Regions from separate parts of the Janthinobacterium sp. UMAB-60 genome, predicted to be linked through region 2. Evidence: predicted binding sites of a transcription regulator. Region 2 holds the regulator's gene; the other holds the start of a gene.
What was found. The regulator NrdR, encoded in region 2, represses ribonucleotide reductase genes. The targets are predictions, from matches to a motif close to CACNANATNTNGTG.
Positions count from the first base shown of each region.

Region 1: the regulator NrdR is predicted to act here: its motif matches at 3,902-3,915, upstream of K0F86_RS02345 (ribonucleoside-diphosphate reductase subunit alpha).

Region 1 covers NZ_LT607482.1:517,806-525,699, reverse strand. The annotation lists gene K0F86_RS02350 (ribonucleotide-diphosphate reductase subunit beta) at 1-573, opposite strand, end outside; gene K0F86_RS02345 (ribonucleoside-diphosphate reductase subunit alpha) at 692-3,646, opposite strand; gene ampD (1,6-anhydro-N-acetylmuramyl-L-alanine amidase AmpD) at 4,029-4,640, opposite strand; gene K0F86_RS02335 (sigma 54-interacting transcriptional regulator) at 4,640-5,692, opposite strand; gene K0F86_RS02330 (PP0621 family protein) at 5,811-6,068, opposite strand; gene K0F86_RS02325 (inner membrane protein YpjD) at 6,065-6,868, opposite strand; gene K0F86_RS02320 (ABC transporter substrate-binding protein) at 7,100-7,894, opposite strand, start outside.
Region 2 covers NZ_LT607497.1:68,391-76,284, reverse strand. The annotation lists gene pal (peptidoglycan-associated lipoprotein Pal) at 1-356, opposite strand, end outside; gene tolB (Tol-Pal system beta propeller repeat protein TolB) at 400-1,668, opposite strand; gene tolA (cell envelope integrity protein TolA) at 1,674-2,687, opposite strand; gene K0F86_RS22665 (ExbD/TolR family protein) at 2,736-3,176, opposite strand; gene tolQ (protein TolQ) at 3,192-3,881, opposite strand; gene ybgC (tol-pal system-associated acyl-CoA thioesterase) at 3,929-4,330, opposite strand; ZMP/ZTP riboswitch at 4,640-4,763, shown strand; gene glyA (serine hydroxymethyltransferase) at 4,875-6,119, shown strand; gene nrdR (transcriptional regulator NrdR) at 6,263-6,727, shown strand; gene pilV (type IV pilus modification protein PilV) at 6,970-7,539, shown strand; partial or broken gene K0F86_RS22635 (PilW family protein) at 7,536-7,894, shown strand, end outside.

The sequences.
Region 1 (7,894 bases), on a different contig from region 2:
TTCATCCTTGTCGCGGATCGACTTGACTTCGTTGTAGGCGTTGAAGATCTCGCCTTCATCCAGGCCCAGCGACTCGACGATGTACTGGTAGGCGTGCGTGTGGATCGCTTCCTCGAACGCCTGGCGCAGCAGGTACTGGCGGCATTCCGGCGCCGTGATGTGGCGGTAGGTGCCCAGCACGATGTTGTTGGCGGCCAGCGAGTCGGCCGTCACGAAGAAACCCAGGTTGCGCTTGACCAGGCGGCGCTCGTCGTCCGTCAGGCCGTTCGGGTTTTTCCACAGCTCGATATCGCGCTGCATGTTCACTTCCTGCGGCATCCAGTGGTTGGCGCAGCCGGCCAGGTATTTGTCCCACGCCCACTTGTACTTGAACGGCACCAGCTGGTTGACGTCCGTCTTGCCGTTGATGATGCGCTTGTCGTCGGCATTCACGCGGCGCGCCACTTGCTCGGCGTTCGCTTCGGACGGCTCGGCACCGGCCGGCAGGTTCAATTCGGTATTTCCCAATGGCGCTTGCTGCGCCGGACGCGGCACAGCTGCCGACGTGGTTTCATCATCCCAGGACAACGACATAATCTTCTTCCTTTCCATGCCGGCGAGCCGGCGATCCGCAACAGGCCCGTTGTATCGGGCAATGCGGACATTAACAACATTGAATCAGCCCAGAAGTACTGGGCTGACAACTAAAATTTTACTGGCAGGCTTCGCATTCCTCAAAGCCGTCATCACCCGGACGCAGGTAGCAGGCTTCGCCATCGGCGTCGTCCGCCGCAGCTGCCACCACGGGCGCCACCACGGCGGCAGCGGCTGCCGCCACGACCGCTGCCTGGGCGCTCTGGGCGCTGGCCGACATGCCGCCATCGACTGCCACGGCGTTCAGGGCACCCGTCTTGGAGGTCGATTTCTCCATGTGGGTAGCGGCGATGGTGCGCAGGTAGTAGGTGGTTTTCAGGCCACGCAGCCATGCCAGCTTGTAGGTCTCGTCGAGCTTCTTGCCCGATGCGCCAGCCATGTAGATGTTCAGCGACTGGGCCTGGTCGATCCACTTCTGGCGACGCGAAGCCGCTTCCACCAGCCAGCTTGGCGACACTTCAAAGGCGGTGGCGTAGATGTCGCGCAAGTCTTGCGGGATGCGGTCGATCTTCACCAGCGAACCGTCGAAGTACTTCAGGTCGGAGATCATGACTTCATCCCACAGGTCGCGCGCCTTCAGGTCGCGCACCAGGTAGCCGTTGATCTCGGTGAATTCGCCCGACAGGTTCGATTTCACATACAGGTTCTGGAACGTCGGCTCGATACAGGCCGACACGCCGATGATGTTCGAAATCGTCGCCGTCGGGGCGATCGCCACGCAGTTCGAGTTGCGCATGCCGAACTTGGCGATGCGTTCGCGCACCGGGGTCCAGTCCATGGCCGACGAGGAATCGACTTCCAGGTAGCCGCCGCGCTCTTCGGCCAGCAGTTTCACCGAGTCTTGCGGCAGGATGCCGCGGTCCCACAGCGAACCGGCATACGATTCATAGCGGCCGCGCTCTTCGGCCAGTTCCGTCGACGCCAGGTAGGCGTAGTAGCAGACGGCTTCCATCGAGGTGTCGGCGAAGCTGACCGCTGCGTCCGAGGCGAACGGGATGCGCATCATGTGCAGGCAGTCCTGGAAGCCCATCACGCCCATGCCGACCGGACGGTGGCGCATGTTCGAATTGCGCGCCTTCTCGACCGCGTAGTAATTGATGTCGATGACGTTGTCGAGCATGCGCATGGCGGTGCGCACGGTCTTGGCCAGCTTGACGTGATCGAGCTTGCCTTCCTTCATGTGCGCCGGCATGTTGACGGAACCGAGGTTGCAGACGGCGATTTCGTCAGGGCCCGTGTTCAGCGTGATTTCCGTGCACAGGTTCGAGCTGTGGACGACGCCGACGTGCGACTGCGGGCTGCGGATGTTGCAAGGATCCTTGAACGTGATCCATGGGTGGCCCGTTTCAAACAGCATCGACAGCATCTTGCGCCACAGGTCCAGCGCGGCGATCTTCTTGAACGAGCGGATTTCGCCGGCGGCTGCCTTGGCTTCGTAGCCCAGGTAAGCCTTTTCAAAGGCCTTGCCGACCAGGTCGTGCAAGTCCGGCGTTTCGGATGGCGAGAACAGGGTCCACTCGCCTTTTTCCATGACGCGCTTCATGAACATGTCGGGAATCCAGTTCGCCGTGTTCATGTCGTGCGTGCGGCGGCGGTCGTCGCCCGTGTTCTTGCGCAGGTCGAGGAATTCCTCGATGTCCATGTGCCAGGTTTCCAGGTAGGCGCAGACGGCGCCCTTGCGCTTGCCGCCCTGGTTGACTGCCACGGCCGTGTCGTTGACCACTTTCAGGAACGGCACCACGCCTTGCGACTTGCCGTTGGTGCCCTTGATGTGGGCGCCCAGGGCGCGCACTGGCGTCCAGTCGTTACCCAGGCCGCCGGCGTACTTGGCCAGCAGCGCGTTGTCCTTGATGGCGTCGTAGATGCCTTCCAGGTCGTCCGAGACGGTGCTCAGGTAGCACGACGACAGTTGCGAACGCAGGGTACCGGAGTTGAACAGGGTCGGCGTCGAGCTCATGAAGTCGAACGAGGACAGCAGATTGTAGAACTCGATGGTGCGCGCTTCGCGGTCCGCCTCGTTCAGCGACAGGCCCATGGCCACGCGCATGTAGAACGCCTGCGGCATTTCGATGCGCACGTCATGGATGTGCAGGAAGTAGCGGTCATACAGCGTTTGCAGGCCGATGTAGCCGAATTGCAAGTCGCGGTCGGCAACGATGGCCTTGGCCAGGCGTTCCAGGTCGAAACTGGCAAGTACCGGATTCAGCAGGTCGTTGGCGATGCCCTTGGCGATATATTGCGGGAAATACGTCAGGTACTCGGCGGCAGCGGCCGCTTGCGGCACTTCCTTGCCGAACACTTCCTTGCGCACCGTGTGCAGCAGGATGCGGGCCGTGACCTGGCTGTAGGCCGGATCTTTTTCCATCAGCGCGCGCGCCGCCAGGATGGCCGACTTGTGCAGCTCTTCGACGGGTACGCCGTCGTACAGGTTTTTCACGGTTTCAGCCAGGATGGCGTCGGCATCGACGTGCTTTTCCAGGCCGGCGCAGGCGGCGTTGATCAGGTCGCGCACTTCCTGCATGTCCAGCAGGCGGCGCACGCCGTTGTCGGTGACGTTCAGTTGGGGGGCGGTCACTTGCGCGGAAGCGCCCAGCGCCTCCTTCTGCAAGCGGCGCTCTTCCATGTGCTTGGCGCGGTACAGCACGTAGGCACGCGCCACGTCGTGCTCGCCCGAACGCATCAGCGACAGTTCCACCTGGTCTTGCACGTCTTCGATATGGAAGGTGCCGCCACCCGGATGGCGGCGCACCAGCGCGGCGACGACGCCGTCGGTCAGTTGCTCCACCAGTTCGCGCACGCGTGCCGAAGCGGCGCCCTGGCCGCCGTTAACGGCCAAAAACGCCTTGGTCATGGCGATGGCGATCTTCGAAGGCTCAAATGCCACCACCGCGCCGTTGCGGCGGATGATGCGATAGTCGCCCAATGCCGCGCCCGTGCTCGCCACGCTATTGGCCGCGCCTGGCGCTGGCGATACTGGCGTTGGATGGATGGAAATATCTTGTGGTGATTGCATTGAAGCTCCCGTTGTCAGCTAAAGTCAGCCTGCAGTTTTGCTGCCGCGTGTGTTGTTGAATAGAACGCCCGATGGTCAGGGTTTCTTCAGGTATTTGTTGCTAAATAGTAAATAATATACAGCCAAAAATCATACGGCCAACCTGTACAGCCCGGCTGGCGCGAAACACGATCAAGGGTGATGAAACGCCAGTTCCCGTTGCCATATCAACAAACAGGGTAGCTTTGGTAATAATTCTGAAAACGTCTGTGATGGCACTACATATAGTCTTTAAATCCAAGTTATGCACTAATTGTAGTGCCCATCGAAAGCCGATGCAATAGTTTTCCGGCATCCGCCAGCGTAATTTTTTGTATTTTCATATACGATTTCGGTTGACTTTTCAGGGCACGGATGGAAAGCCCAATCCCCGCGTAGTAAGCGCTAACGCAGGCTGCCCGCGCATAGTTTCCAGCCAGCATTTTTGATAAAAATGCCAGTCAAAAAACGGCCCCGGATCCGTCTTCCTCCCCGGCGCAATGTGCTCGTGGCCGCGCACCTGGGACAGCCCGTAGCGCGCCACCAGTGCCGCCGTCAGCGCCGCCAGCACATGGTATTGCCGCCGCTGGAAGGGCACATCGTCCGCGCCTTCCATTTCGACACCGATGGAATAGCCATTGCACTGCGGGCGTCCTTCGAACATGGACGCGCCGGCATGCCAGGCACGTTGATCAGTAGAAACATATTGCAACAGCGCACCATCGCGCCGCACAAAAAAGTGCGCCGACACCTGCAAGCCACGCAGGTCGGCGAAAGAAGGATCGGCATTATAGTCTACCCGGCCGGTAAACAAGTCCGACACATGCGGTCCGCCAAAGTGGCCGCCCGGCAAGCTGATGTTATGGATCACCAGCAAATCGACTTGCGCACCGTCCGGGCGCGCATCGTGGTACGGCGAGTCATAGCGCAGCGCGCCGTCGCACCAGCCATCTTCATCTATCGTCCATGCTGTCATCAAGGTAGCGCTTCCTGTATCGTCAATTTCTGCATCCGGTAACGCAGCTGGCGCACGCTCAGGCCCAGCTGGCGCGCCGCCCGTGCGCGGTGATAGCGCGCCTGCAGCAGCGCCTGCATGATCATGTCGCGCTCGGCCTGGCGTAAATACATGTCCAGCGGCAAGACGGGCGGCACGCCATATGCCGCCATGCCGGGCAGACACAGCTGCCGCTCCGGCGCGGCCGGCGGTTCCGGCGCCGCCCGCAGCGGCATGCTGGCCGCCGCGGACGGCAAGGCCAGCGCGTCGAGTGCAATCACGCCGCCGTCGGCAAACGCCAGTGCGCGCTCCAGCAGGTTTTCCAGTTCGCGCACATTGCCGGGAAACGCATACGCGGCCAGAGCCGCCAGCACGGACGGCGCCAGGCTCACGGCCTGGCGTGGCGCCAGACGCGCCAGGATCACCTCACATAATACCTGCAGATCGCCGCGCCGCTCGCGCAGCGGCGGCAGCGCCAGCTCGATCACCTGGAGGCGGTAAAACAGATCCTGACGAAACGTGCCGGCGGCCACGCCGCGCGCCAGGCCATGCTGGCTGGCGCACAGGATGCGCACGTCGACGGCCTCGTCAGCACTACCGCCCAGCTTGCGCACGCGGCGCTCCTGCAGCACGCGCAACAGCTTGACCTGCATGGCCAGCGGCAGATCGTCGACTTCATCGAGCAGCAAACTGCCGCCATGGGCCGCCTGGAACAGGCCCTGGCGCTCATGCAGCGCCCCCGTATAGGCGCCCTGGCGGCAGCCGAAGAATTCGGCCTCCATCAACGCTTCGGGAATCGCGCCGCAGTTGACGGCAATAAAAGGGAAGCTGGCGCGCGCACCCTGCGCATGGATGGCGCGCGCCGCCAATTCCTTGCCCGTACCCGATTCGCCGCGGATGGCCACTGGCGCGCCACAGCGGGCGATACGGGCGATCTGCGCACGCAGCGCCTGCATGGGCAGGGAGTTGCCGCTCAGTTGAGGCGCCGGTGGCATGCCGGCGGCGGTCACGGCATGCGGGCTGGGGCTGGACATGGGACACGCCTTTCTGCAATGGCGGCGACGAAGCGCCTGCTGCAGATGCTACGCCGGACGCAGGCCGGAGGACGTTACGATACGGATGAGCAACGCGAGCGAATCTGCCGGCCGGCCCTTACAGCGTGGCGTGCGCGTGGCTGCAGTAATCGTGGCCCTTGGCCTGCACGTTTTCCGAGGCCGGGTAATATACGCCGCAATGGGCGCAGCACAGCATCAGCTCGGCATCGGGCAATTCCTGTGGCCGCACCGGCGACGCATACGGATTCGGCTGCTGCTGTTGCGCGCGGGCCCGTTGCTGCATGCCACGAATCTTGCTGCGGATAGCAAACAGCACCAGGAACACCAGCGCCAGCCAGAATAAAACACGTGTCATGCGAATCCTCGGTGTAAAACCACTTCCAGTACAAAACGGCTGCCGACATAGGCCAGCAACAAGGTGGCGAAACCGGCCAGGGTAAAACTCAGGGCCGTCTTGCCGCGCCAGCCGCGAAAGCGCCGGCCTGCCAGCAGCGCGGCAAACAACAGCCACGACAGCATGGTAAACACCGACTTGTGATCCCAGGTCAAGGCCTTGCCAAATAATTGCTCGGAAAACACGATGCCTGACAGCACGGTCAGGCTCAACAGGATGAAGCCCAGGCCAATCATGCGAAACAGCAACTTTTCCATCGTCAGCAGGGCCGGCAACTGGTCCAGCGCGCTGCCGATGAAGCCGCGGCTTTCGCTGCGCGTATGCAAACGCGATTCCTGCAGCGCCATCAGTACGGCGTGAAAGGCGGCAATCGTCAGGGTGCTGTAAGCGAGCACGGCCACGGCAATATGCCAGCCGAAGACGGCCGACTTGCCTTCCATGCTGACCTGGCTGCCAGGAAAGGCCCAGGCCAGGCCGATGGCGATGACGGCGCTGGGCATGACCATGCGGCGCAGGCCGTCCAGGCTGAAATTGCGGTTCTCTATCCAGTAGGCGCCCACCGATACCCACAGCGCGGCCGACAGCATGGCGGAAAAGCCGAAGCGCAAGGTGCCCGGCGCCATCAGGTCGAACCACAGGGTGGCGGCGTGCGCCAGCCAGGCGACGCCGGTCAGGCCGGCAATGAGCCGGGCACGGGACGAGGGAAGCACCGCGCACGCCGCGTACAACAGGGCGGCGATAAGAAAGAAATAGATCTGCATAGTTTAAGTTTACACCATAGCCGACAAGCGCGATTCAAGCGACAGCATGGGTGGCGGGCAATATGCCACCGACCGAGGCTGCAAGCCTGCCATGATATCGCGCCTGAGGCGTGACGGGGTGGCGCACCCTCAAGATTTCGACAATCTTTCGCGCCGCCCACCTATATATATGTGTGCCACAAAAAATGATGGCCCGCTCAAGCGGGCCATCGGGCACTGCCCATCTCCGGTTTACTTCACGTTCAGGCTCTTTTTCGCCTGCTCCAGCAAGTCCGTCTTGACCCAGTCCTTGGCCACGGGCGGCTTCGTCATGCGGCCCACGCCCGTTTTCACCATCACATCGGTGGTTACCTGGATATGCTCGGGCGAGATGTCGTACGAATACGGCGAATTGCTGATCGCGTCGTCGAAGTCATCCTTCGTGATCTGGCCGCGGAACACGACTTCGCGCACGTACTTTTCCGCCGTCGCCTTGTTATCGATAAAGGTTTTCGTCGCTTCGACGAAGCAGCGCATGAATTTTTCCGCCACCGGACGACGTTCCTTGTAGAACTTTTCCGTCATCACCATGGTCCGCACGGGCTCGCCGATCGGCGTGTCATACGGTTTCAGGATTTCCGTACCAAAACCTTTGTTGATCGCCTGCGACGATTGCGGTTCCGACTGCATCATGGCGTCGATATTCTTGCCCATCAGCGCCTGGTTCAAGTCGGCGTACGCGAGGAACACCAGTTGCACATCCTTGCCCTTGGTGTCGGCATACGTCAGGCCCGCTTGCGCCAGCTCGGCCAGCAGCAGCACTTCCTGGATGCCGCCGCGCGTCACGCCCACGCGCTTGCCCTTCAGATCCTTCACGTTGGCAATCTTTTGCCCGGCGCCCGCCACCAGGCGCGCGCCGCCCTTGGCAAAACCGGCCACCACATAGATGGGCGCACCGCCGGCACGGCCGGAAATGGCCGCTTCGGACGCCGTCGCGCCCACGTCCAGCTCGCCCGCGATGATCGCCTGCATCACATCGAGTCCCTT
Region 2 (7,894 bases):
AGGTTGTACTCAGCGCCACCGCGTTCATCGGTGTTACCTTGGATCAGGATCTTGCGTGCTGGGGTTTTCACCAGGTAAGCAGCGTGGTTTTGCACGACTGGGGTGTCCGCTTCGCGCACGACGTATTTGTCGAAGTCGAAGTAGATGCTGCGGTTAGCCAGCACGCCTTTTGGATCGTCCAGTGGATCGACCGATGCGGTCGTTACTGGCTGAACTTGACGGGTGTCAACTGGAGCGACGACTTTTTCAGGAGCGCGCTCAACCACTGGGGTTTCTGCGACTTTGACTGGGGTGCTGCAGGCGGACAGCAGGGCTGCGGTAGCGGCGATGAAAGCCAAACTTTTAAAGTTACTCATTTTTATTCTCCGGGTCATGGTTAAAGGTGAAACTGTACAGCATTTACTTCATGAAAGGACCCCAGGTGGGCTCCTTGATATTGCCAGCTTGCGTAGTCAAACGCTGTTTGACGCGGCCATCCACCGATACCACTGCCAGCGACTTGCGTCGTCCGGATTCGGTCGCGTACATGATATATTTCCCGTTGGGCGAAAAGCTCGGTGATTCGTCGTTGGCGGTGTCCGACAGGCGCAGTTCCTGGCCACTAGCCAGGTCGAGCGCGTAGAGCTGGAAATTGCCGTCGCGACGGGAAATATAAGCAAGAGTCTTCCCGTCGGACGAAATCCGCGGGCTGATGTTGTAGGAGCCGCCAAACGTCACGCGCTTGGCTTCGCCGCCGCTGACCGACATGCGGTAGATTTGTGGTCCGCCGCTGCGATCGCTGGTGAAGTAAATGCTTTGGCCATCGGCCGAGAATTGGGGTTCCGTATCGATGCCGCTGCTGTTGCTGACGCGGCGCAAGCCGCTGCCGTCGGCATTGACGGTGTAGACCTGGGTATGGCCATCGCGCGACAGGGCGACGGCCAGGCGTGCGCCGTCCGGGCTCCAGCTCGGTGCCGAATTGCTGCCTTTTTCATTCGATACGATGGTGCGCTGGCGCGTCACCAGGTTTTGCACGTAAACGATGGGCTTTTTCTTTTCGAACGAGACATACGCCACCTTGGTGCCATCCGGCGACCACGACGGTGAAATGATCGGCTCGTTCGAGCGCAGGGCGACCTGGATGCCTTCGCCATCGGCGTCGGCGATTTCCAGGCGGTATTCGCGGCCCGATTGCGTGACGTAGGCGATGCGTGTGGCGAACGCGCCTTTCGTGCCGGTCAGTTTTTCATAGATGTCATCGGCGATCTTGTGCGCCAGCAAGCGGTTGAACTGCGGCGCGGCCGCATTGTTCATGCTGGAGATCTGCGCGCCCTTGATGGTGTCGAACAGCTTGTAGCGCACGTCCAGGCGGCCATCGGCCATGCTTTGCACGCTGCCGGCCGCCAGCGCGTCGGCGCCGCGCGACTTCCATTGGTCGTAGCTGACGGGCGCCGTTTCCGACACAGGCGCATCGGCGTCGATCAGCTTGAACACGCCGCTGCGCGCCAGGTCGGCCTTGATGATGCCCGACAGCGATTGCGGCGCCGCCGATTCATTGACGAAGCTGGCGACAGCCACCGGGATCTGATTGCTGCCGATCCCTGTAATCTCCACGCGCAGCTGCGCCTGGGCGCCGGAGGCTCCCAGCATCAGGCTGGCGCAGAGCACGACATAGCTCATTTTTTTCATGGTCATCATTTAGGCAAATCCTTCATCTCGAATATGAGTTCAATCTCGCGTTCCACGGTGCCGTCTTTTTTCTTCGGCAGTGGCGACGATTTATTAATGGCGTTTTCCACCGAGCTGTCATACGCCGGCAGACCGCTGCTTTTAATCTTTCGGACCGAAATAATTTCCCCAGTTGGCAGTTGCTCGATCTTGAACACGGCGCGCGGGTTACCCGGCACGTCCGTGCTACCGCTGTACGCGATATTGCTCTTGATCTTGCTCGTCAGGGCAGCGACATAGCCGCTGTCCTTGCGTGGCGCGGTCGCTTTCGCGGCCGTGCCCGTTGTGCCATTGCCTGCCTGCGCCATCATGCGCTTCATGTCATCGGCACGGATTTTGTCGGCAGCGGCTTTTTCAGCCGCAGCTTTCTTGGCCTTGGCGGCTTTTTCCGCTGCCGCTTTTTTGTCGGCCAGTTCTTTCTCGGCTTTTTCTTCTGCAGCTTTCTCTTTGGCTTCCTTGGCTTTCTCCAGCTTGTCGGCCTTTTCTTTTTCCAGCTTGTCGGCCTTGTCTTTTTCTTTCTGCTTCTGTTTTTCCAGTTCGCGCTTTTCTTCCTCGCGTTCCTTCAATTCCTGCTTGCGGCGTTCTTCCGCTGCCGCTTTGTCTTTTTCTTCCTTCAGCTTGGCCTTCTTGCGTTCCAGGGCGATTTCCGCCTCGCGCAGGTCAACCTTCGGCTCGGGTGCTGCCACGGGCGGTGGCGGCGGCGGGGCCGGCTGTTCCACTTGCGGTTGCGGCGGAGGAGTCGGTGTCGGCTCCGGTTCCGTCGCCACCTCGGGCGGCGGCGCGGCCGTCTGCACTTTCAGGTCCCACACTTCCGCTTCGACGGCGACAGGTTCCGTATTTTGCCAGTGTACGCCCACCCACAGGAAAAACAGCAGGCCAAGGTGCATCGCCAGCGCCAGGCCCAGCGAGGGCCAGCGGCTGCGTTCGCGCGGCACGCTGTAGGGCTTGCCGAGTACATGGTCGATTTGTTTGGTCTGCAAAGTCTAGTCTATCTAAAAACGGTCAAGTCTGGAAACAGGGTGCTGCGCTTACTTGGTGGCCAGGCCGACTCTGGTAATGCCCATCTTTTTCGCTTCCGAAATGAGCTGGATCACATCGTCGTACTTGCTTTCCTTGTCGCCCGCAATCATCACGGGATAGTCGGGATTGCTCTCGTGCAAGCCGCGCAGCTTGCGCAGCAGGGCGTCGCGGTTCGGTTCCGTTTCCGGTGACAGCTGTTCCTTGCCGATGACGCCGATCGACAGCGAACCATTCGGTTTGAGCACGATCTGAATATAGTCATCGGGCGGTTTCGCCGACCTCTCCGCGTTGGGCAGGTTCACCACGCTGGGATTGTTCGACGACGGCATCACCATGAAAATGATCAGCAGCACCAGCATCACGTCGATGTAGGGCACGACGTTGATCTCGGACTTGAACTTGCGGCCGCGGCCGCCGCGCATGCCGCCGCTATTGAATGAGGAACCCATGGACGCTGCTCCCTCTTAGCGCGACTGGCGCTGCAAGATGTTGGAGAATTCCTCGACGAAGCTCTCGAAGCGGATCGCCAGGCGGTCGATGTCATGCGAAAAGCGATTGTAGGCGACGACGGCCGGAATCGCCGCGAACAGGCCGATGGCGGTGGCGATGAGCGCTTCGGCAATGCCGGGCGCGACGGCGGCCAGCGTGGCTTGCTGCACGTTGGCCAAGCCGCGGAAGGCGTTCATGATGCCCCAGACGGTGCCGAGCAGGCCGATGTACGGCGAGACGGAGCCGACGGAGGCGAGGAAGGCCAGGTGCGATTCGAGCACGTCCATTTCACGCTGGAAGGCGGCGCGCATGGCGCGGCGTGCGCCGTCGAGCACGGCGCCCACGTCCAGCGCTTCACGCGAACCGTACGATGCCTTGCCCTTGATGAATTCGCCCATGCCGGCGTCGAAGATGCGGGCCAGCGCGCCGCTCTGGTCGCGGTTGCCGCTGGCGCTTTGATGCAGCGCATGCAGGTTGCCGCCGGCCCAGAAGCTGCGTTCAAATTCGATGGTCTGCTTGCGCGCCTGGCGCACGGCAAACATCTTGCGGAAAATGTAGGTCCAGCTGGTCAGGGAAATCAGCAGCAGCAGGGCCATGATCAGTTGCACGATCAAATGGGCATTGGAGATGAGCGCGAGGAAAGAAAGATCTTGTGTAACGTTCATTGGCTGGCAGTCTGTTGGGTGAATTGTCCGGGGGGTGGCGGTAGGGCTCAGGCGGCGCGCATGCGGGCCGCCACTGCATCAGGCACGGCGCGCGGACGCAGTGTCGAGTCGACGCAGCCGATCTTGACGCGGGCCGTGTTCAGCAGGCGCTCGCCGCACCAGGCTTGTTGCAGGAAAACGATGGAGGCGCGCCCCATTTTTTCTATGCTTAAGGTTAATCTTACCGTGTCATCGAGCCTGGCTGGCGCATGATAGTCGGCGTTGACGCTTTTGACAACGAACATCGCGTCGTGCTGTTCCAGCAATTCCTGCTGGCCCACGTCGATGGCGCGCAGCCATTCGGTACGCGCGCGTTCGAAGAATTTCAGGTAATTTGCGTAATACACGATGCCGCCGGCGTCGGTGTCTTCATAGTAGACACGTACGTTCCAGGTAAAGACTGAAGGCATGTTTATTGCGCCAGTAGTGAGATTGAGCAACATTTTACGCGATTTTTCTTCTTGTGACTGTGGGCGCTTGCTGGAAAGCCATGCAAAAGCTGCATATAAGTTGCACCGCAGCATTGTAAATCCGGGGGGCGCAATGGCAAGCTTCGTAACATACGCTTACATGCCGCAGCCAGGTTTAAGTCCAGCTTAAGAGCCGCAGTCACGCTCCGGGGCGGCCTGGGGCCATGCCCGGGCTGCGCGCGGCGATTATAGCCGCACGGTTGCATTCCTTGCTCAATTTGGACACTTAACTTACAATTTGATTTCCATTACGTCTCACGTGACTGGCGAAAAGTCGGCGATCTGCCTGGATGGCGATCGACAAACCGGCGAAAGGTGGGCACCCACCGGGAAACGTGAGATTTTTCATCAGCCGTTCGCCTGGGTAGCCACTATGGAAAAGCACGAAGAGGCTGCCTGTCCAATGTTGTTATTCACTTAACGCCGGCTCCCCTCATTCGATCCAACCTGCCAGTACAAGCACCCTCATACTTGGAGTTTTTACATGTTTGCAAAAGATCACACCCTCGCCAACGTCGATCCTGAATTGTTCGCCGTCATTCAAAAAGAGAACACGCGCCAGCACGACCACATCGAACTGATCGCGTCGGAGAACTACACGTCGCCAGCCGTAATGGAAGCGCAAGGCTCGCAGCTGACGAACAAGTACGCCGAAGGTTATCCGGGCAAGCGCTACTACGGCGGCTGCGAATACGTCGACGTGGCCGAGCAACTGGCCATCGACCGTGTGAAACAGCTGTTCGGCGCCGAATGCGCGAACGTGCAGCCGAACTCCGGCTCGCAGGCGAACCAGGGCGTGTTCTTTGCCATGTTGAAACCAGGCGACCTGATCATGGGCATGTCGCTGGCCGAAGGCGGCCACCTGACCCACGGCATGCCGCTGAACATGTCTGGCAAATGGTTTGACGTCGTGTCGTATGGCTTGACGGAGGAAGAAGACATCGACTACGAGGCGATGGAACGTCTGGCCCGCGAACGCAAGCCAAAGCTGATCATCGCCGGCGCCTCGGCCTTCTCGAAAAAGATCGACTTCGAGCGTTTCGGCAAGATCGCCAAGGAAGTGGGCGCCTACTTCATGGTCGACATGGCCCACTACGCCGGCCTGATCGCCGCCGGCCTGTACCCGAACCCGGTGCCGTTCGCCGACTTCGTCACCTCGACCACGCACAAATCGTTGCGCGGCCCCCGTGGCGGCATCATCCTGATGAAGGCCGAACACGAAAAAGCCATCAACTCGGCCATCTTCCCCGGCATCCAGGGCGGCCCGCTGATGCACGTGATCGCCGGCAAGGCCGTTGCCTTCAAGGAAGCGCTGAGCCCGGAATTCGTCGAATACCAGAAGCAAGTGGTCAAGAACGCCGACGTGCTGGCGAAAACCCTGATCAAGCGCGGCTTGCGCATCGTTTCCGGCGGCACCGAATCGCACGTCATGCTGGTCGACCTGCGCGCCAAGAACCTGACGGGCAAGGAAGCCGAAGCCATCCTCGGTTCCGCGCACATCACCTGCAACAAGAACGGCATCCCGAACGACCCGCAAAAACCTTTCGTCACCTCGGGCATCCGCCTGGGCAGCCCGGCGATGACGACGCGCGGTTTCAAGGAAGCGCAAGCGGAAGAAGTGGGCAACCTGATCGCCGACGTGCTGGACAATCCGCATGACGCCGCCACCATCGAGCGCGTGAAAGCGGCCGTGAAAGTGCTGGCCGACGCGCACCCGGTGTACGCATAATTATTTGTCCAGAATGTGTCATACGGAGTAAGATTCTGTATGACACATTCCTTCGTGCCCCAGGGCGCCCGGAGTGATTCGGGCGCCCTTTGTACAAGGGCGGCGATTTCCCGTAATTATTACTATAAAGTTGTAGCCAGCCCATGAAATGTCCATTTTGCCAGCACGGCGACACCCAGGTTCTCGATACGCGCGTATCGGAGGAAGGGGATGCCATACGGCGCCGCCGCCGCTGCGGCAAATGCGACAAGCGGTTTACCACGTACGAGCGCATTGAACTTATCATGCCGGCCGTCGTCAAAAAGAATGGCAGCCGGACGGAGTTCGCTGCGGATAAGTTGCGCGGCAGTTTGATGCTGGCCTTGCGCAAGCGTCCCGTCGCGGCCGCCTCGGTGGATACGGCCATCGCCTCCATCCAGGAAAAGCTGCTGACCAGCGGCTTGCGCGAAGTCGATTCCGGCTATATCGGCGAACTCGTCATGCAGGAACTCAAGCGTCTGGACAAGATCGCCTACATCCGCTTCGCCTCCGTCTACAAGAATTTCGAAGACCTGGCCGAGTTCCAGGATGCGATCGCCGAAGTGGGACAGGCGCGCAGCAAGCCCTGACGTACACCTTCTTGTTCACCTTGTTGAAAACGGGGCCGCTCCCGCGCCCCGTGTTCACCACGCCAGCGTTCGCCTGGCAAGCGGTCTGATCAATCCCTACGCTGTTCTTCTCATCTTATCGCCGTGCTGTTTGCGCCAGCGCAGACCCGATTTTTTGCGCGCGCCTATCGTGTAGCTGGGCCGCCTGTTGTTGCGGCTCTTTCTGCGGAAGGGAGTAGCGCATGCGCAATGGCGGTCGCACTATGTTTCCTGCCGGTGGCAGCAGCCTCGTCGAGGTGCTGGTGTCGTTGCTGCTGTTGGCGCTGGGCCTGCTCGGCGCCAGCATCCTGCAACTGCATTCCCTGCGCGCGCGCCACGAATCGGCGCTATTGTCGGCGGGCGTGCAACTGGCCGCCGGCATGGCCGAGCGCATGCGCGCGAACAGCGTGCTCATGAATGGCCCCGATACGGGCAATCCCTACCTGAACGTGGCCTATGCGGCGGCGGACGACGCCGAAGCAGGCGGCGGCGCGCCCGACTGTTTTGGTACTGCCGCCTGCGGCGCGGCTGAACTGGCGCAATTCGACATCGCCGAATGGAAACAGCAACTGCATGCGGCCTTGCCCGGCGCGCGCCTGCATATCTGCCGTGATGCATCCGCCTGGGATGCCGCTGCGCAAGGCTTGCACTGGGCGTGCAGCGGCGGCAAGGGCGCGCCCATCGTCATCAAGCTGGGCTGGCGCGGCCGCTTGCCCGATGGCTCGCCCGCCGTGAATGCGGCAGGCGAGTCGCTGCCCAGGCTGGCATTCCAGTTGGGTGGAGGTGGCGCATGAACGGCGCCTTGTACCCGTATCGTGGCGTGAGCCTGGTCGAATTGCTGGTGGCCCTGTCGCTGGGCGCGCTATTGATGCTGGCCGCCAGTAGCGTGCTGCTGGCGGCCAGCGGCAGCTATGGCGACCAGTCCGCCAGCGCGCGCCTGGACGACAATGGCCGCTATGCGCTCGACACCATCGTCCGCGCCGTGCGCCAGACGGCGTATGTGAACTGGGACAGGAGCGCCGCGCCCGTCGCTCATGCCGCGCACGACAGCGCGAATATCGCGGGGCTCGACGCGCACAGCCTGGGCAAGAACAGCGAGGGCATCAGCGGCGCGTTGCCCGGCGCCCTGCATGGCAGCGACGTGCTGGC